2 regions of the Arthrobacter sp. GW460-12-1-14-TSB2 genome follow, and region 1 is predicted to be linked to the other one. Evidence: predicted binding sites of a transcription regulator. Region 1 holds the regulator's gene; the other holds the start of a gene.
The links. Region 1 encodes HrcA, which represses chaperone genes, less so after heat shock. Its sites were predicted from a motif close to TTNGCACTCGNNNNNNNCGAGTGCNAA; they were not measured.
Positions count from the first base shown of each region.

Region 2: the regulator HrcA is predicted to act here: its motif matches at 6,186-6,212, upstream of groES (co-chaperone GroES).

Region 1 covers NZ_JBWKYC010000001.1:339,551-349,159, reverse strand. Annotated here, with positions in the region: gene lepA (translation elongation factor 4) at 1-1,314, shown strand, start outside; gene hemW (radical SAM family heme chaperone HemW) at 1,351-2,580, shown strand; gene AC07YR_RS01660 (DUF4870 domain-containing protein) at 2,624-3,043, opposite strand; gene AC07YR_RS01655 (DUF3097 domain-containing protein) at 3,189-4,040, opposite strand; gene hrcA (heat-inducible transcriptional repressor HrcA) at 4,301-5,314, shown strand; gene dnaJ (molecular chaperone DnaJ) at 5,409-6,536, shown strand; gene AC07YR_RS01640 (16S rRNA (uracil(1498)-N(3))-methyltransferase) at 6,539-7,315, shown strand; gene AC07YR_RS01635 (GerMN domain-containing protein) at 7,321-8,283, opposite strand; gene AC07YR_RS01630 (PhoH family protein) at 8,659-9,609, shown strand, end outside.
Region 2 covers NZ_JBWKYC010000003.1:93,154-104,522, reverse strand. Annotated here, with positions in the region: gene tsaD (tRNA (adenosine(37)-N6)-threonylcarbamoyltransferase complex transferase subunit TsaD) at 1-522, shown strand, start outside; gene AC07YR_RS06100 (glutamate--cysteine ligase) at 551-1,702, opposite strand; gene AC07YR_RS06095 (hypothetical protein) at 1,828-2,157, opposite strand; gene AC07YR_RS06090 (glycoside hydrolase family 3 N-terminal domain-containing protein) at 2,144-3,541, shown strand; gene AC07YR_RS06085 (shikimate 5-dehydrogenase) at 3,599-4,429, shown strand; gene AC07YR_RS06080 (THUMP-like domain-containing protein) at 4,469-5,698, opposite strand; gene AC07YR_RS06075 (hypothetical protein) at 5,766-6,164, shown strand; gene groES (co-chaperone GroES) at 6,371-6,667, shown strand; gene groL (chaperonin GroEL) at 6,752-8,362, shown strand; gene AC07YR_RS06060 (LuxR C-terminal-related transcriptional regulator) at 8,595-10,235, shown strand; gene AC07YR_RS06055 (hypothetical protein) at 10,328-10,675, shown strand; gene AC07YR_RS06050 (flavin-containing monooxygenase) at 10,672-11,369, shown strand, end outside.

The DNA.
Region 1 (9,609 bases):
ATGGGCGTGGAAGTGCTGCTCGACAAGATCGTCCGTGACCTGCCGGCCCCCGTGGGCGACCCGAACGCCCCCGCCCGCGCCATGATCTTCGACTCGGTCTATGACACCTACCGCGGTGTTGTCACCTACGTCCGGGTGGTCGACGGAATGCTGCACCCGCGTGAACGCATCCAGATGATGTCCACCCGCGCCACGCACGAACTCCTTGAGATCGGTGTCAGCTCTCCGGAGCCCACCCCGTCCAAGGGCCTCGGCGTCGGCGAAGTGGGCTACCTCATCACCGGCGTGAAGGACGTCCGCCTGTCCAAGGTGGGCGACACCGTCACCAACCTGGCCAAGCCTGCTTCCCAGTCACTCCCGGGCTACGCAGACGCCAAGCCCATGGTTTTCTCCGGCCTGTACCCGCTGGACGGCACCGACTACCCGGTGCTCCGCGACGCGTTGGAGAAGCTCATGCTCAACGACGCCGCACTGGTGTACCAGCCGGAAACCTCGGCTGCGCTGGGCTTTGGGTTCCGCGTCGGTTTCCTGGGCCTCCTGCACTTGGAAATCACCCGTGAACGGCTCGAACGCGAGTACAAGCTGGACCTGATTTCCACCGCCCCCAACGTGGAGTACGAGGTCACCCTGGAGGACAAGAAGGTTGTCCACGTCACCAACCCCAGCGAATACCCCACCGGCAAGGTCGCGGAGGTCCGTGAGCCGATGGTGTCCGCTACCATCCTGGCGCCGAACGAGTTCGTCGGGGCCATCATGGAGCTGTGCCAGAGCCGGCGCGGCGTGATGGGCGGCATGGACTACCTCTCCGAGGACCGGGTGGAAATCCGTTACCGCCTGCCGCTGGCTGAAATCGTTTTCGATTTCTTCGACATCCTGAAGTCCAAGACCCGCGGCTACGGCTCGCTGGACTGGAAGGCCGACGGCGACCAGGTGGCCGACCTTGTGAAGGTCGACATCATGCTCCAGGGCGAACAGGTGGACGCCTTCAGTGCGATCACCCACCGGGAGAAGGCCTACGCCTACGGTGTGATGATGACCGGCAAGCTGCGTGAGCTCATTCCCCGCCAGCAGTTCGAAGTGCCGATCCAGGCTGCCATCGGTTCCCGGATCATTGCCCGTGAAAGCATCCGTGCCATCCGCAAGGACGTCCTTGCCAAGTGCTACGGCGGTGACATATCGCGTAAGCGCAAACTGCTCGAAAAGCAGAAAGAAGGCAAAAAGCGGATGAAGATGGTGGGCCGCGTCGAGGTTCCCCAGGAAGCCTTCATCGCCGCGCTGACCACGGACGAATCCAAGGACAAGGCCAAGAAGTAGTGATGACCGTCGCCGCAACCCTGCGGAGCCGCCGCAATGCCTAGCGTTCTTCCCCTGGGTGACCCGGCGCCGTCGGACGGTCTGCTGCCTCCCCAAGCAGCAGACGGTGCGGCGGACCGGGCCTTCGGGCTCTACGTGCACATCCCGTTCTGCGCCGTCCGCTGCGGTTATTGCGACTTCAACACCTACACCGCAACTGAACTTGGCGGCGGTGCGTCCCAGGATGCGTATGCCTCCACCGCCATATCCGAGGTGAGGCTGGCCGCGGAGGTGCTCAAAACCTCCGGGCTACCGGACCGTCGCATGAGCACTGTCTTCTTCGGCGGCGGCACGCCCACGTTGCTCCCCGCAGAAGACCTCGCCCGGATCCTGGGCGCCGCCATCGAGGTATGGGGGCTGGAGCCCGGGGCTGAAGTCACCACCGAAGCCAATCCGGATTCCGTCACCCCTGAATCGCTCCAGCTGCTGGCTGATGCCGGCTTCACCCGCGTGTCCTTCGGGATGCAATCAGCAGTTCCGCACGTGCTCAAAGTCCTGGACCGCACGCACACGCCCAGCCGCGTGCCGCAGGTGGTGCGGTGGGCGCGGGAGGCGGGACTGGCCGTGAGCCTGGACCTGATCTACGGAACACCGGGGGAGTCCCTGGCCGACTGGCGGTACTCGCTGGAGACCGCGCTGTCCTATGAGCCGGACCATATCAGCGCCTATGCGCTCATCGTGGAGGACGGCACCAAACTGGCAGCCCAGATCCGCCGCGGTGAAGTCCCTGGAATCGACGACGACGACCACGCCGACAAATACGAACTCGGCGATCAGCTGATCGGCGAGGCAGGGCTGAGCTGGTACGAGGTCAGCAACTGGGCGCGCACACCGGAGCAGGCCTGCCGGCACAACCTGGCGTACTGGCGTGGTGACGACTGGTGGGGGATCGGCCCCGGTGCGCATTCACATGTCGGCGGAGTCCGCTGGTGGAACGTGAAGCACCCTACGGCGTACGCGGGGAGGCTTTCCGGCGGCGTGTCGCCGGCGGCGGGCCGGGAAACGCTCGACGCCGAAACCCGGAACGTCGAGCGGGTCATGCTCGAAGCCAGGCTCAGCAGCGGACTCGATGTGTCCGGGCTGGGAACGTCCGGCCAGCACGCCGTCGCCGGGCTGATCGCGGATGGCCTGGTGGATCCCGTGTCGGCCTTCCGCGGACGGCTGGTGCTCACCTTGAAGGGCCGGCTGCTTGCCGACGCCGTGGTGCGAAGGATCCTGCCCGACTGAGCGCACCCGGCCGGTGCTCGAAGCCGGTGTTCGATTGTGCCGGTTACTTGATCCAGCGCAGGTTGAAGTCGTAGCGGTGCGGCTGGCCGCGGTTCACATGGATCCCGGCTGCCACGGAGAAGCACGTCACGGCGATCCAAATCAGTGTGGCCAGCACCGCGAAGATGTTCCCCACCACCGGCAGCAGCACCAGGATGTTGCAGATGACTGCAGCGATCGTGGGAGGCAGGGTGAAGTTCAGCGCTTCCTTGGATTCCTGCGCCGTGAACGGTCCGCGGTCCTTGAAAATCAGGTAGATCAACAGCGACGGGACGCACCCAAGGATGCCGCCGAAGTGCGCGAGGGTTGCCCACTGCCGGTCTTCGTTGGCCGTCAGCGGCAGGGCGTTGGCGGGGACACCATGATACTGGGGCTGGCCATGGCCGGCCTGGTTGTCCCGTTGTTCACGTGCGTCTTCTGCCAAGGTGTCGTCCTTCGGATTGCAGTGGTGCGGTGGTTCCCGGATAAGCGGACGCTGCCACAGGAGCAACAACCGCCTTATCAAGAATACTGGGTCGGGGGTGCATTCGGAGAGTTCGACTTCCGCCTAACGCACTGGTAACTTCCGCCTAGGGCACCGTGAGGAAGTCGATGACCTCTTCCACGCGGCCCAGCAGGGACGGTTCCAGGTCGGCGTAACTACGCACCGCCCCCAGCAGCTTCTGCCAGCCGAGGCCAATGTCTTCCTTAGTCTCGTGCGGCCAGCCGAAGGCTGTCAGGATCCCGGTCTTCCAGTCCACGCCCCGCGGAATAACCGGCCACGCGTCGATGCCGAGCACTGCCGGCCGAATGGCCTGCCACACATCCACATAGGGATGGCCCACGATGAGGACGTTGCCCGCAGCGCCCGGGGACGCCATCACGGCATCGGCGATCCGTGATTCCTTGGAATTGGCAACCAAGTGGTCCACCAGCACTCCCAGCCGCCGGCCCGGACCCGGCCGGAATGCGGCTACCGCAGCCGTAAGATCGTCAATTCCGTGCAAGGGCTCGACGACGATGCCCTCCACCCTGAGGTCGTCACCCCAGACCTTTTCCACAAGTTCGGCGTCGTGTTTGCCTTCCACCCAGATGCGGCTGGCCTTGGCCACCTGGGCGCGCTGGCCTGCCACCCGCACGGATCCGGAGGCCGTCCTGCCGGATGTGCCGGAGGCTGCCTGGGCGCGCGGTGCCGGGGGCATCAGCCGGATCGGCAGGCCCTCCAGGAGGAACCCGTAGCCAAGTTGGAACGTGCGGGACTTCCCGCGCCGGTCCTCCAGGGCAACAACATGCATCCCGCCGGACTTCTCCACCCTGGTGACGGCGCCCACCCAGCCGGACTGCACGTCTTCCAGCACCATGCCGCGTTCAACCGGCACTTCGGGAAGCTCGGTTTTCCGGGGAGCCGTGATGTCCTGCGGGCCCCAGTTCTGGTACGACATCGGATAGACACAACCTTGCGCTAGAAAAAGTGAACACAGAAAGTGAAACAGGAGAAGGGGAACAGCGGCGCCCGTGGCGTCACGGAGGTGCATGTCTTGTCCTGCTCCGGAGTTTCGCCCGGAGCGGTACCAATGCTAACAACGCGGCGACTCATATTAGACTGGTTAGCACTTAGACATGACGAGTGCTAACGGTAGACGGGATCTGGCAGGCGACAGAGCCGGTCCGCGGCCCGGGTGAAGCCGATCGGAGGTGGAGAATGAGCGAACCACGCAAGCTTGAAGTACTGCGCGCCATCGTGGAGGACTACGTCCATTCCCGCGAACCTGTGGGCTCCAAGGCCCTGGTGGAGAGGCACCATCTGGGGGTCTCCAGCGCCACGATCCGCAATGACATGGCGGCCCTGGAAGATGAGGGCCTAATCACGGCGCCGCACACCAGCGCCGGGCGCATCCCCACGGATAAGGGCTACCGGCTCTTCGTCGACCAGATTTCCGCCGTCAAGCCGCTGTCGCAGGCGGAACGCCGGGCCATCCAGACGCTGCTCGAAGGATCGGAAGACCTGGACGACGTCCTGGAACGCACGGTGCGGCTGCTGTCGCAGCTGACCAACCAGGTGGCCGTGGTGCAGTATCCGCACCTCAGTCGTGCCATGGTGCGGCACATCGAGTTCGTGCTGCTGGCGCCGCGCCAGGTCCTCACCGTCCTGATTGCGGACACCGGAAAGGTCGAGCAGCGGGTCATCGACGTCGGCCAGGAACTCAGCGACGAGGCCCTTGCCGGCCTTCGCTCACGGTTCCTGAAAAGCCTGTCGGGGACGCCGCTGAGCCTGCTCCCGCAGGCGCTGCCCGCCGTCGTCGCAAGCTGCGAACCGGCACGCCGGCACGCCGCCCAGGCGCTGGCCCGCGGCCTGGATGCCCTGGCCAGCAGCACCCGCGAAGAGCGGATGGTCATGGCCGGCACCGCCAACCTCGCGCGGTCCAACGTTGACTTCCCGCTGAGCATCGGCCCGGTCCTCGAGGCGCTTGAGGAACAGGTGGTCATGCTCCGCCTGCTCAGCGAAATGGCGCAGGACCCCCGCGGCGTGACCGTCAGCATCGGCCGGGAGAATCCCTACGACGGCCTCGCGGAAGCCTCGGTGGTGGCCACAGGCTACGGGCCCGGTTCCAGTGCCAAGGTTGGCGTCCTTGGCCCCACCCGGATGGACTATCCCACCACCATGGCCGCGGTCCGTGCCGTGGCACGCTACCTTTCCAGGATCCTCGGGCCGTGACCGGCCCTTCATCAGCCAACCCGGCCTCCGTGTCCCGGCTTCCGGGGTGCGGCAGCAGCATCACAGGCAGTACAACCAGGAAGAGATACGAACTTTGAGCAGCCACTACGACGTTCTTGGAGTCTCACCCGAAGCGACGGGCGAAGAGATCAAGAAGGCCTACCGAAAGCTTGCGCGCACTTTGCACCCGGACGTGAACCCCGGTGAGGATGCCTCGGACCGCTTCAAGGCTGTCACGCACGCCTATGAAGTGCTGTCCGATCCGCAGAAGCGCCGCGTCTACGACACCACCGGCAACGAGAACGGCACCGATAACGGTTTTGGCGGCGCCGGCTACTCGGGACAGGGCTTCGCCTTCCAGGACATCTTCGACACCTTCTTCGGTGCGGGCGGCTCATCCGGACCTGCCTCGCGTGTCCGCCGGGGGCAGGATGCCCTCATCAGCGTCCGCATCGACCTCCGCGACGCCGTCTTCGGCGTCAACAAGAAGCTCGAAGTGGACACTGCCGTAACGTGCCCCACCTGCGAGGGTTCCTGCTGCCAGCCCGGGACCCACCCCGTGCGCTGTGACATCTGCGGGGGCAGCGGCCAGGTCCAGCGGGCCGTCCGTTCCATCCTGGGCCAGGTCATGACGGCGGCGCCCTGCGGCTCCTGCGAAGGCTTCGGAACCGTCATCAAGGATCCCTGCAATGAATGCAACGGGCAGGGCCGCATCCGCAGCCGGCGTTCGCTGACGGTCAAGGTCCCTGCCGGCGTTGCCACCGGAACCCGGATCCAGCTTGGCGGCCAGGGCGAAGCCGGCCCTGCCGGCGGACCCTCCGGCGACCTGTATGTGGAGATCCGGGTCAACAATGACGCGACGTACGTACGCGACGGCGATGACCTTCACGCGACCCTGCACATCCCGATGACTGCCGCAGCCCTTGGCACCGAACTCAGCCTCGACACCTTCGACGGCCAGCAGGAAATCGACGTCAAGGCGGGCACCCAGTCCGGTGAGGTCATCACCCTTCGCGGGCTCGGCGTCACCCACCTCCGGGGCTACGGCCGCGGCGATCTGAAAGTGCACCTGCAGGTCGAGACCCCGGCCAAGCTTGATGCCGCGCAGGAAGACCTGCTGCGGCAGCTCGCGAAACTCCGTGGCGAGCAGTACACCGAAGGGAAACTCTCCGCCAGCGGCGGTGTCTTCGCCAAGCTGCGGGACCGGCTCGGTAACCTGTAGCGGTGAGCAACCCTGTCTTTTTCGCAACCCCGGGAGCCCTGGACCACCAGGTTCCCGGTTCGCACTTTGTCCTCGAGGGCGCAGAGGCGAGGCACGCGGTCACCGTCAAGCGGATTGCCGTGGGGGAATCCGTTGACATCGCCGACGGCGCCGGCAAAAGGCTCACCGGCACGGTCGCCGCCGTTGGCCAAGGTGAACTGACGGTGGAGTGTTCAGTCCTCGACACGGAGGAGCGCCCGGACCTCCGCCTGGTCCTGGTCCAGGCACTGGCCAAAGGGGACCGGGACGAACTCGCCGCAGAAACCGCCACCGAACTGGGGATCGACGCGATCATCCCGTGGCAGTCCGAACGCTCCATCGTCCGGTGGAAAGGCGAACGGGCCGCGAAGGCCCACGCCAAATGGCAGTCCGTGGTGACCGCAGCCGCCAAACAGGCGCGGCGGGCTTGGATTCCTGAAGTCCGTGCCGCCGTCGACGGTGCCGGACTTCAGGCCGCAGTCTCCGCCGCGGACCTGGCCATCATCCTCCATGAGGATGCCGTGCGTCCGCTGCGGAGCGTGCTCGAGGCGTGGTGCGAGAACAACGCCGGGGCACCGGAGCCGGGGCCGCGCGAAATCCTGCTGATTGTGGGGCCCGAAGGGGGCATCAGTCCGCGGGAGGTTACCAGGCTGTGCGGGGCCGGTGCCGTGACGGCGCTCCTTGGCCACCATGTACTGAGGTCATCCACGGCAGGACCGGCCGCCACGGTGCTCGCCAGCGACATCCTGGGTCGCTGGTAGCCCCGCTAGGAAACCTTGAAACCGCGGGAGTCCACGTTCAGTTCCCGGTCGGGGTTCCCCGGGTCGACCTGGAATACCCGGATCTCATAATTTCCCGGCGCCAGGTTGACATTCATCGAGAAAAGTCCGGACTGTGCCTGGTCTGCCGAGGCAGTGACTTCGCCGCCCAAATAGGCGGTCTTGTCGCTGCTGCCGTCGACTTTCAGGATTTTCCACCGAAGTTTGCCCCCGGGCAGCGTGCTCCGTCCGCTGATCTTGACGCTGCCGTCGGGGACGCCCACACCTTCCTGGGGATCGATGATCCAGACCGGGGCCACCATGCCTGCCCCGCGCGGAGTGGGACTGCCCAGCCGAACGTGGTTGAAGGCGAGGTAATCGGTGTGCCCGTCAACCAGGATGACCACCTGGATTTGCTGGCCCGAGTCCACCAGCCCTGAGCTCGCTCCCGCGGCCGTTGCCGTGTAGACCAGCTGCTGGATGGCCCGCTTGGCCATGTCCTCGTCGAGGTTGCTGTTGAAGGCATCCGGTGAGACGTCCACCGTGATGACGTTCTTGCCGGAGATCGACGTTGCCAGCTTCTTCGGGTTTTGCCACGGGGTAAAGAAGTCGGGATCCAGCGGCTTGTCCGACATCATGGAGCGCAGGGCCCTGGTGACAGGGTTTTCCTGCTCCGGGACATCCCGGAATTCGCGGTACAGGTAGACGTTCTCGTTGCTGCGGCCGATCCAGTACACGGGTGCCTTGTTGGAAGCCTGCGTGGTTTCCAGTGGGGCACTCGTGCTGGGAACGCCCGCGGTGGCGGATCCGGTGACTGTCTGGGGGGTGCTGGCAGCGGTGTTCAAGGACGGCTGGGGAGTGGCGACGCAGGAGGACAGCACCATGGCAGCGGGCAGCACAAACAGGAGCACTGCGGAACGTGTCCGCCCGCCTCCTGCTGTCTGCCGGCGTCGTGGTTTCCTGGTCTCCATGGTGATCCCGGTACCTGCCCTGTCCTGATAAACGTTGCCGATGAAGTGGTTCAAGACGGGCGAAAGCCCGCGATGGATTCCAGCATTACATAGAGTCCCAGGCGCCCTGCGGCGTTTGCGGACGGATTGCCGAACTGCAACGGGAACGATACGAGGCCGATACGAAGTTGATACCTAATGACGGGAATCTGCAACGAAGCGGTCGCGGCCAAACGCCCGGCAGCCACGCCCCGCGGCCCCCGGACGGCTTACTGGCGTAAGATATAAGGACTCGGCCGCGCACGGAGTCCGACGCTGAAGCAGCGGGAGCGAAGTGATCGGCCAGAGAAACAATTTTCCTAACTGGAGGGGACCAGAGGCCCGCAGGCCGGCACCATGACTGAAGCAACAAACGGAAGGCCCCGGTTCAGCGCCGGTGAGCGCACCACAGGTGAATTTCCCCACAGTCTTCCCGGTGTCCGGACGGAGGTGGTCATCTTCGACAACTCCGAACAGATGGTTCAGTCCCTCGGCAGTCACGACGAGGCCCTCCGTTTTATCGAAGAACAGTTTCCTGCCGTGGATTTCCATGTCCGCGGCAATGAACTGGCCATCAGCGGCCCCGCGGCCGACGTTCCCAGGATCATGCGCCTGCTCCACGAAGTAAGGGGACTCGTTGACCGGGGCACGGTCATTACACCGGCAGTGCTCCAGCAGCTCGCGGCCCTGCTCCGGAGCCAGTCGCTCCAAAATCCGGTTGAGGTGTTGACATACAACATCCTGTCGAGCCGTGGCAAGACAATCCGGCCGAAGACGCTGAACCAGAAGAACTATGTGGACGCCATTGACGCGAACACGGTGATCTTTGGAATCGGACCGGCAGGCACCGGCAAAACCTTCCTTGCCATGGCAAAGGCCGTCCAGGCCCTGCAGCAGAAGGAAGTCAGCCGCATCATCCTCACCAGGCCGGCGGTGGAAGCCGGCGAACGGCTGGGCTTCCTGCCCGGGACGCTCAGCGACAAGATCGATCCGTACCTGCGTCCGCTCTACGACGCGCTCCACGACATGATGGACCCGGAGTCCATCCCGCGGCTGATGGCGGCGGGCACCATTGAAGTGGCCCCGCTCGCATACATGCGCGGCCGAACCCTCAACGACGCGTTCATCATCCTGGATGAAGCCCAGAACACCACGCCGGAGCAGATGAAGATGTTCCTGACACGGCTCGGGTTTGGCTCCAAAATGGTGGTCACCGGCGACGTCACGCAGGTGGACCTGCCGTTTGGCACCCGTTCCGGGCTCCGGATCGTGGAGGAGATTCTCCAAGGCATTGACGACGTCAACTTC
Region 2 (11,369 bases), on a different contig from region 1:
GGACCGGCCATCGACAAACTTGCCCGGACCGGCAACGCCAAGGCGATCCGGTTCCCGCGCGGGCTGACCCAGCCCAAATATATGGGCACCGCGGACGAACCGGGCCCGCACCGCTACGACTGGTCGTTCAGCGGACTGAAGACCGCCGTCGCCCGCTGCGTGGAGCAGTTCGAAGCCCGCGGCGAGGAGGTGCCGGTCGCGGACGTCGCGGCCGCGTTCCAGGAGGCTGTGGTGGACGTGATCACGTCCAAGGCGGTGCTTGCCTGCCGGGAATACGGCATCACCGAGCTGCTGCTGGGCGGCGGAGTTGCCGCGAACTCACGGCTGCGCCAGCTCACCGAGCAGCGGTGCAGTGCGGCCGGGATCCGGCTGACCGTCCCGCCGCTGGATCTGTGCACGGATAACGGGGCCATGGTGGCCGCCCTCGGGGCCCAGCTGGTCATGGCCGGCATCGAGCCCAGCGGCATCAGTTTCGCCCCGGATTCGTCCATGCCGGTCACGGCGGTATCCCTTCCCGCCTAAAACCCCTCAAGGGGAAACTCAGGGGGATTCAGGCGGTGGGGCCGTTCCGCATCTGTTTGACGAGGTCCAGCACCACGGCCTGGAGGTTGCCGCCGTTTTCCGCCGCGACACGGCGCTGCCGCTGGTACCCGGCACCGCGGCTGATGATCTTTTCGACGTCGGCAAGCTCGTCCGAGCAGCCGAGTTTCGCGGCCACGGGCGCGAGCCGGTTCAGCGTTTCGAGCAGGTGCTCGGTGACCAGCTGCTCGTTGCCCTGGGCGTCGAGGATGATGATCGCATCGAGGCCGTACCGGGCCGCACGCCACTTGTTTTCCTGGAGGTGCCAGGGCGGCATGGTGGGAATGGTGCCGCCGTTGTCCATGATGGTGGAGAATTCGTCCACCAGGCACTGGGTCAGGGCTGCGATTGCGCCGACTTCCTCCAGCGTGGCCAGGCCGTCGCAGATGCGCATCTCGATGGTGCCCAGGTTGGGGACCGGGCGGATGTCCCAGCGGATCTCCGAGATGGTGTCGATCACTCCGGTGGTGAACATGTCCTGGACATAGGATTCGTAGTCTGCCCAGGTGGAGAACTGGAACGGCAGGCCCGCGGTAGGCAGCTGCTGGAACATGAGCGCGCGGTGGGATGCGTAGCCGGTGTCCTCGCCGCCCCAGAAGGGACTCGAGGCGGAGAGCGCCTGGAAATGGGGGAAGTAGTTCAGCAGTCCGTCCAGCACCGGCAGGACCTTGTCGCGGCTGTCCAGGCCCACGTGGACGTGTACGCCGTAGATCACCATCTGGCGCCCCCACCACTGGGTGCGGTCGATGAGCTTGGCATACCGTGCTTTGTCCGTGACCGGCTGCAGCTGCGGAGGGCTGAAAGGATGGCTTCCGGCGCAGAAGAGTTCGACACCCATGGGATCGGTGACTTCCCGCACGGCGGCGAGCGAACTGCTGAGGTCCGCCTTGGCCTGCGCCACCGTCTCGCAGATACCGGTGACGAGCTCCACCGTGTTCAGCAGGAGTTCCTGTTTGATGTGCGGGTGTTCGTCGTCCTCGTTGAGCTCGGGATGGTTGGCGGCCACACCGCGGAGCACCTCATTGGCTACGGAGGCCAGTTCGCCGGTCTGGGCATTGACCAGTGCGAGCTCCCATTCCACACCAAGAGTTGATTGCCTGGATGAAGCGAAATCAATCTTCATGTGGTCCCTTCACTGTTCCGCCGTCCGTTGCAGAAGCAGCCAGAGGGCGGGCAACGGGTGGTTCAAGTCTAGTGCAGGGGTAGCATCGAGATGATGGCTTGGTTTCAAGGACGCAGTGACAGTTTTCACACAAGGACTTTCCACAAAACAGCGACGACGCTGGCGGTGACGGCGGCAATGCTTGCCACCGCCGCCTGTACAGGCGCACCTTCCCCCTCCTCCGGACCGCAGTCCGGAACGCCATCGTCAACGGCACCGGCACCGGCGTCCGGCAGTGCCCTGCGTTCCGCGCCCGCGTCGGGGAGCCCGGCAGCGCCCAGGCCTTCAACCCCCGCCCCCGGAGAACGCCAGCTGGGTTGGGGACCGCAGCAGAAGGACGAAGACGCTGCCCGCGCCGCCGTCGCAAAAATGAGCGTCGAACAGAAAGCCGGGCAGGTGCTGATGCCCTTCTTCACTGGAACCGACTTTGCTGCCCACGCCGCCACGATGGAAAAGCTGCACCTGGGTGGATCAATCGTCATGGGTGACAACGTGCCGCGGTCTGCCGACGGAACCGTGGACACCGCCGCGATGGCCTCGGGGATAAGCCTCCTGCAGAAGGCGGCCAAGGCGGACGGACGCACCTGGCCGGCCGTGATCGGCGTGGACCAGGAAGGCGGCGTGGTCGCCCGGCTGCGCGCACCCTTGACCGAGTGGCCGGCCCCCATGAGCTACGGCGCCGCCGGAAACGTCGGGCTCGCTACGGACGCCGGCAGGGCGCTCGCCGCGGAGCTTGCCGGGCTCGGCTTCACCGCGGACTTCGCGCCGGCCACGGATGTCACGGCCGGCCCGCTGGACCCGACCATCGGGGCCAGGGCCATGTCCGGCAACCCTGATGCTGCGGCAGGCCTCGGCGTCGGTTTTGCCCGGGGAATGCTGGCGGGCGGGCTCCTGCCCTCCGCCAAGCACTTCCCCGGGCACGGCTCCGTGGCCGTCGATTCGCACGAGAACCTGCCGGTGCAGAAGGCAACAGTGGCGGAACTCCGGGCGAAGGACTGGAAACCGTTCCAGGCTGCCATCGAAGCAGGCCTGCCCATGATCATGACCGGCCACATCTCCGTGCCCGCCCTGGAGCCGGGCGTGCCCGCGTCCTTGTCCAAAGCGAGCTACGCCGCCCTCCGCGGCATGGGTTTCAAGGGTGTGGCCGTGACGGATGCGCTCAACATGGGCGCGGTGCACAAGCAGTTCCCCGGAGAGTCCGCCGCACCGCTGGCACTGGCCGCCGGGGCGGACCTGCTGCTGATGCCCGGAGACGTCGCAGCCGCCCACGCAGCCGTGGTGGGCGCCGTCGAGACCGGCGCGCTGCCGGCGTCCCGCCTCGACGAGGCAGCCCAGCGGGTGGTGACCATGATGATGTGGCGCGCCCGCACCCCTGCGTCCCCGGCTGCCGCGCCCGGAAGCGGCTCCGCCCTTTCCCAGCGGGTGTCCGCAGCAGCAGTCACCGTCCTGGCCGGGCCGTGCCATGGGCCGATGGTGCCCGGCAGCGTCCGGCTGGCCGGCGGCAATGAACAGGACCGCGCGCGTTTCGCCGAGGCCGCCCGCGCGGCCGGCATTTCGCTCGGCGCCGGACCGCTCGTGACGCTGATCGGCTATGAAGGGCCCCCGGCCCAAGGCGACGTCGTGGTGGCGCTCGATGCGCCGTGGCCGCTGGCCGGATCGGCGGCCCCCGCCAAAGTTGCCCTCTACGGCCGCAGCCAGGAAGCCTTCAACGCCCTGGTGGCCGTCCTCGCGGGCAAGGCGCCTGCCCCCGGAAAGCTGCCCGCCGCCGTCGGACCTTTTGCGCCCGGAAGCGGCTGCTAACGCACCGCTCCGTGGCGTAACAGTGCTGTCCGGGCTCCGGGGGCGTTTAATGGACCCGTGCCAATTCTGAATAAAGACATGACCCTGTGCATCTCGCTCTCGGCCCGCCCGAGCAACAACGGGACCCGCTTCCACAACCATCTGTATGAGCAGCTGGGCCTGAACTGGATCTACAAGGCCTTCGCGCCCACGGACCTTGCCCAGGCGATTGCCGGGGTCCGTGGACTTGGCATCCGGGGCTGCGCGGTGTCCATGCCGTACAAGGAAGACGTCATTGCGCTGGTGGACGTGATGGACCCCTCGGCAAAGGCCATCGATTCGGTCAACACCATCGTGAACGACGGCGGCAAGCTCACGGCCTACAACACGGATTACACGGCGATCGAGCAGCTGCTGCAGCGCAACGCCGTCCCGACGAACTACTCGGTGCTGCTCAAGGGCTCCGGCGGCATGGCCAAAGCCACGGCCGCCGCCCTCCGCGATGCAGGCTTCCGCGACGTCACCATCGTTGCCCGCAACGAGGCGTCAGGAAAGCCGCTCGCGGACCTCTACGGCTTCAAGTGGAGCGCCGAACTGCCCGCGGCGGACGCTGGCAGCACTGCGGACATGATCATCAACGTGACACCCGTTGGAATGGCCGGCGGTCCCGACGCCGACTCGCTGTCCTTCCCGCCGGAGGCGGTGGATGCCGCGAAGGTGGTGTTCGACGTCGTCGCGCTGCCGGCCGAGACGCCGCTCGTCAAGGCTGCCCGGGCTGCCGGGAAGACGGTCATCACCGGCGCCGAAGTGGCCACCATCCAGGCCCTGGAGCAGTTTGTGCTGTACACCGGCGTCCGGCCCACGGACGAGCAGGTCCGCGCGGCCGAAGACTTCATGCGCGCCCAGTAGCAGGCCATGCCCAGGCATGCCCGGTCACCGGGCAGCAGGCTACCTGGGCTGCACCGGCTGCACCGAAATGGCCACCCGGTCCTCGCCGATCCTGGTGAGGACCAGGGTGGCTGTCTTTTTGCCCTTTGACCCCTTGCCTCCGGCGAGGAGCTGCTTGCGGAGTTCCTCCGGCGTGACCGATGTGCCCCGTTTCTTGATGTCCAGCACGCCGATGTTGTGCTGCTTCACCCACGCCTTGAGGGCCTTGACGTTGAACGGCATCACCTCCAGGACCTTGTAGGCCCTGGCAAACGGGGTGTCCACGAGCTCCGGTGCGCAGATGTAGGCAATGTGTTCGTCCACGAGGTGGCCGTTCAGCCGCGCCGCGACATCCGCCACGAGCCCGGCCCGGATGACGGCCCCGTCGGGCTCGTACAGGTAGCCCTCCACCGGACCCACGGGGGCCACCGGTCCGCCGTCGAACCCTTCCGCGCTGGTGATTTCGGCAGCGCCCTGCGGGCCCAGGAGCAGGGCGGCCCGCCGGATGCCGGGGCGGCTGACCGCATTGAACCACAGTGTCACTTCGGTGACGTCGCCGCCTACCGAGACCCACTGTGCCTCGCAACCGGCAGGGACGGATTCGTGCGGCATGCCGGGCCCCATCTTCACGCCTACCGCGCGCCCGGATTCGGCGAGGGATTCCACGAAGGACAGCGGCGGCGAGAATTCCTCCGGATCCCAGATCCGGCGCGTGCCCGAGGTGGAGGTGGTGCGGCGGGCCGGGTCCAGCCAGACGCCGCCCACGCCGTCGAGCGGGACGGAGGTGGCATCGGAGTGAACCACACTGGCGTGGGGGAAGGGAATCAGGTTCATGGTGGCGCAGGCGGCAGTGGTTTCGTCCATTTCCACTGCCGTGACCCGGATGTCCATGGAGGCCAGCGCCATGGCATCGGCGCCCAGCCCGCAGCCGAGATCCGCCACGTGCTCGATTCCCGCGGAGGCGAACCGTTCAGCATGCCGGGCGGCGACATTGAGGCGCGTGGCCTGTTCAAGGCCCGCCTGGGTGAAGATCATCTGCCGGGCGAATTCGCCGAATTTGGCCTCAGCCTTGGTCCGCAGCCTGGACTGGGTGAGGACTGCCGAGACGAGCGCGGGGGAGTGGCCGGCTTTCCGGAGCGACTCATTGAGCCGGAACGCATCGTCCTCCCGGTACGGCCCCAGCGACGCCAGCAGCTCCCAGCCTTCGCTGGTCAGGAGCGGGGCGATCAGGTCCTGCGGTGCGTCAGCCATGTCATCAAGCCTAATCGAGAAGACTCATCGGGCAGCCCGGCACCCCTGTACGGATAGGGTTGGAGGCATGGAAGACAGCGCAGGGCCGCAGCCACCCGTAGAAGATCAACGCAATGACCACCACCAGCACACGGGCCTTGCCAGGTACGCCCGCCCCGCGCTGATCGCCGGTGCCGCCATCGCCGTCGTCTGCCTGGCGCTCCTGGTGATCATCTTCTTCCTGGACTCCTTCAACGCAACCGTGTACTCCGTGGGCGGCAAGAACATCCAGGACGACACCGACGAGGCGCGGCAAATCCGCGAGTCGTACGCCGCTGTCCGCGCAGGAGGCCTCGTGTTCCTGGTCGCCTCGGTCGCCACGGCGCTCGCCGCCGCCGTCGTGCTGTACCGGAACCGCAACGTTACGAACGACGACGACACGGACGACGGCGACGACGTCGACTTTGAGGACCTGGCAGGTCGCTAGGCGTTCACCGCGGACGAAATTCTGGCACTCGCCTTGACCGAGTGCTAACGACTTACATAGAGTCGTCATTAGCACTCTCCCTAGGAGGGTGCTAATACATGAAGAACTGCCAGCCACGCTGCTGCCGGCACCGCGACGACGGTTTGCATGCATAGGCGCAACAGTTTTCCAGTCCATGAATTTGCTGACGAAAAGGAGAGGTCCGAGTGTCGGTCTCTATTAAGCCTCTTGAGGATCGTATTGTTGTCCGCCCGCTCGAAGCCGAGCAGACCACGGCTTCCGGCCTGGTTATCCCGGACTCCGCACAGGAGAAGCCGCAGGAAGGCGAAGTTGTTGCAGTAGGCCCCGGCCGCTTCGACGACAACGGCAACCGCGTTCCGGTCGACGTCGCCGTCGGCGATGTTGTTATTTACTCCAAGTACGGCGGAACCGAAGTCAAGACCGGCGGCACCGAGTACCTCGTGCTGTCCGCCCGCGACGTTCTGGCGATCGTCGTAAAGTAACTCTTTGACCCCGCGCCGCCGATCCGTCTGATTCATTTCTGACTGGTCAGCGGCGCGGGGTTTCTGTCTCGAAAGGACACAACCATGGCAAAGCAGCTTGCGTTTAACGACGCTGCCCGCCGGTCGCTTGAAGCCGGCATCGATAAGCTCGCCAACACTGTCAAGGTGACGCTTGGCCCGCGCGGCCGCAACGTCGTGCTGGACAAGAAGTGGGGCGCTCCCACCATTACGAACGACGGTGTGACCATCGCCCGCGAAGTCGAACTGGATGACCCGTTCGAAAACCTTGGCGCTCAGCTGGCCAAGGAAGTCGCCACCAAGACCAACGACGTCGCCGGCGACGGCACCACCACCGCCACCGTCCTGGCGCAGGCACTGGTCAAGGAAGGCCTGCGCAACGTTGCAGCCGGCGCCGCTCCGGGCCAGATCAAGCGCGGCATCGAGGTCTCGGTTGAGGCCGTCGCAGCACGCCTGCTCGAGAACGCCCGTCCCGTTGAAGGCACCCAGGTTGCGAACGTCGCAGCCATCTCCGCCCAGAGCGATGAGATCGGCGAGCTCCTGGCCGAGGCTTTCGGCAAGGTCGGCAAGGATGGTGTGATCACCATTGAGGAGTCCTCCACCACGCAGACCGAACTGGTCCTCACCGAGGGCATGCAGTTCGACAAGGGCTACCTGTCCCCGTACTTCGTCACCGACGCGGAACGCCAGGAAGCAGTACTCGAAGACGCCCTCATCCTGATCAACCAGGGCAAGATCTCCTCGGTGCAGGACTTCCTGCCGCTGCTGGAAAAGGCGCTGCAGAGCTCCAAGCCGCTGTTCATCATTGCCGAGGACGTTGAAGGCGAAGCCCTCTCCACCCTGATCGTCAACCGCATCCGCGGCACCCTGAACGTTGTTGCCGTCAAGGCTCCCGGCTTCGGCGACCGCCGCAAGGCCATGCTGCAGGACATCGCGACGCTCACCGGCGCACAGGTTGTTTCCCCGGAACTCGGCCTGAGCCTGGACTCCGTTGGCCTCGAGGTGCTCGGCACTGCCCGCCGCATCACGGTCACCAAGGACAACACCACCATCGTTGACGGCGCCGGATCGGCCGAGGACGTTGCGGCACGCGTTGCCCAGCTGCGGGCCGAGCTGACCCGCACCGACTCGGACTGGGACAAGGAAAAGCTCCAGGAGCGCCTGGCCAAGCTGGCCGGCGGCATCGGCGTGATCAAGGTTGGCGCAGCCACCGAGGTTGAGCTGAAGGAAAAGAAGCACCGCATCGAGGACGCCGTGTCCTCCACCCGCGCTGCCCTCGAAGAAGGCATCGTAGCCGGTGGCGGTTCCGCCCTCATCCACGCCCTGAAGGCACTGGACGAGGATCCGTCGGTCACCGCGCTCGAAGGTGACGCAGCAGCCGCTGTGGGCATCGTGCGCCGCGCCCTGGTCCAGCCTGTGCGCTGGATCGCCCAGAACGCCGGCTTCGACGGCTATGTCGTCGCTGCCAAGGTCGCGGAATCCGCCATCCACCACGGCTTCAACGCCAAGACCGGCGAGTACGAAGACCTCATCGCTGCCGGCGTCATCGACCCCGTCAAGGTGACGCGCGCAGCCCTCCGCAACGCGGCTTCCATCGCAGCGCTGGTTCTCACCACCGAGACCCTCGTTGTCGAAAAGCCGGCCGACGAGGACGAGCACGCAGGCCACAAGCACTAGCTTGCAGGCAGTGCTGTGCTTTACTAGCGCAGCAAAAAGGCCGGTCCGGCCGGGCGGTTCCCAGGAACCGCTCACGCCGGGCCGGCTTTTTCGCGCCCGTTTGAACCCCTTTGCATTCTGTCTTACACCTCTTTTCACCCCGGTCCGGGGCTTGCTGCCGGAGCTTGTGCACCCGGCACCCCCGGCGTACCGTGGCGCTTAGATGGAGCTCGGAAGGGTGCGGGGAGGCATCATGGCAACGTCCGAAGCCGGCCTGGACAGGGGCCGAGCCGCCTTCGAGGAACATCGCTGGACCGACGCCGTCGAGCACTTCCTCGATGCCGACCAGAGCGGGGGGCTCCCCGCGCCGGACCTCGAGCGCCTGGCCACCGTGGAAATCCTGACCGGCAAAACCGACGCCGGAATCGACACCCTCACCCGCGCGCACGAGGAGTACCTCGTCGTCGGCGACGTGGCGGGCGCGGCCCGTTGCGCCGGGTGGATCGGCATACACCTGATGAACGCGGGCCAGCCGGCCCGCAGTACGGGATGGTTCGCCCGCGCCGGACGGCTGGTGGCTGAGCTGAACGAACCCTGCGCAGTGGAGGGGCTGCTGCTGATGCCCACGGCACTGGGCATGCTGTTCGGAAGCAACCCCGAAGGTGCCCGCCGGGTGTTCACGGACGCCCTGGCCATCGGGGAGAAGTTCCAGGACCGGGACCTCATCTCGCTTTCGTTGCTGGGAACGGGCCAGGCCTGCGTGGCGCTCGGTGACATCAGCACCGGCGTCGGGCTCCTTGATGAGGTGATGGTCGCGGTAACCGCCGGGGAGCTCTCGCCAGTCCCCTCCGGGATCATCTACTGCGCCGTCATCGGCACCTGCCACCTGGCCTTCGATCTGCGCCGCGCCCTGGAGTGGACGGCCGCACTGGACCGGTGGTGCGGCGGACGGCCGGACATGGTCCTGTTCAGCGGCCAGTGCCAGAGCCACCGCGCCGACCTGTACCGGCTGCACGGGGCCTGGGATGACGCCGTCAGCGCCGCCAAGGACGCGCAGCGGCTGTCTGCGGCGGGGGATTACCAGGCCCTCTACGGCGGCTACTACCAGCAGGGCGAAGTGGAACGGCTGAGGGGTGAGTTCGCGGCGGCAGAGGATTGCTACCGGCAGGCGGCGCGCAGCGGCTATGAGCCCCAGCCGGGACTCGCGCTGCTCAAGCTGGCCCGTGGAGAGGTCCCCGCCGCGCAGACCCTCATCCGCAGGGCAGCAGACGCTGCCGACCTGGCCACGCGCCGCCACTTGCTGCCGGCGCTCGTGGAAATAGAACTGGCCGCGGGGGACACAGCCGCTGCGAGTCGGGCCGCCGACGAACTGGCCTCCGTGGCGCAGGACTGCGGGATGCCGATGCTGCAGGCTGCGTCCTGCCAGGCCGGCGGGGCCGTCCTGCTCGCCGAAGGAGAACCCGCCCTGGCGCAGCCGGTCCTGCGACGGGGGTGGACGCTCTGGCGGGAACTGGGCGTTCCGTTCGAAGCTGCGCGCTGCCGCACCCTTGTGGGCCAGGCCTGCCGCGCATCCGGCGACGACGATTCGGCGGTGATGGACTTCGAAGCGGCACACGCGGAATTCCTTGCCCTCGGCGCCGCCCCCGCCGCTGCCTGGGCAGCGTCGCTCCAGGACACTCCGGCGCATGACGCGCAGCCCGGACCCCTCACGCCGCGTGAACTCGAAGTGCTCCGGCTCGTGGCCTCCGGGATGGCCAACCGGGCGATCGCCGGGGAGCTCTACCTGAGTGAAAAGACCGTGGCCCGGCATGTCAGCAACATATTGCTCAAGCTGGGGCTGCAGTCCAGGGTGGCCGCCACAAAGTACGCCTACGACCACGGGCTCACAGCGTAAGCCGGGGCTGCATATAACTGCCCAGCCTGCTCGCTGAAACTTACATATTTCTGCCGACGCGGAGCGCAAGGTCGCGGAACTAGTGTCGAACTATGAACCTTCCCGTCCTGGCCGGCACACTCTCGACCGTGCTGTTCGCCCTTGGCCTGCTGCCGATGCTTCTCAAGGCAGTGCGGACCCGTGATTTGGCGTCCTATAGCCTCAGCAGCCTGGTCCTGAGCAATGTGGCCAACGCTGTCCATTCCGTGTACGTCTTCCACCTCCCGGCCGGCCCGATCTGGCTGCTTCACGCGCTCTACGTGCTGGCCTCCGCGCTGATGCTGGTGTGGTGGCTGCGCTACCAGGCTGAACGGTGCGGTCCGGAGCCACGGCGTCCGCGAAGTGACCGGGACGGTTCATTGAATGAACCCATAGCGGTTGAACAGGAGGCACTGCAATGAGCAACAATAACGACGACGGGTCTGCAGTCGAAGTGCTCGACACCCTGGTCATCGGAGGGGGCCAGTCCGGCCTGGCCATCGGCCACTACCTCACGCGCCAGGACCGGAAATTCCTCATCCTGGATGCGAATCCGAGAATCGGTGACGCCTGGCGGCAGCGCTGGGACACCCTGCGGCTGTTCACGCCGGCCAAGTACGACGGCCTTCCCGGCATGCCGTTTCCGGGAGACAGGTTGTCCTTTCCCGGCAAAGACGACCTCGCTGACTACCTTGAAGGCTACGCCGCCACCTTTGACCTTCCGGTGCGTACCGGGATCCGGGTCGAGAGGCTATGGCGGGAACAGGGGCGGTTCGTCGCGGTCTCCGGCGGCCGCCGCTGGGAAGCCGGCAACGTCGTTGTGGCGACCGGCTGCACGCAGGCGCCCAGGCTGCCGGACTTTGCGTCCGGGCTGGATCCGTCCATCGTCCAGCTGCACTCCAGCGAATACCGGAATCCTGGCCAGCTCCGGCAAGGGCGCGTCCTCGTCGTGGGGCTAGGCAACTCGGGAGCCGAAATTGCCCTGGAAGTGAGCAGGACGCACCCCACGGTGGTCGCAGGAAAGCCGAGCGGAGAGCTGCCCGTGCGCCACGGCAGGAACGCCGCGCGCTTCGCCCTGCCAGTGGTGCGGTTCCTGGGGGTCCACGTGCTCACCGT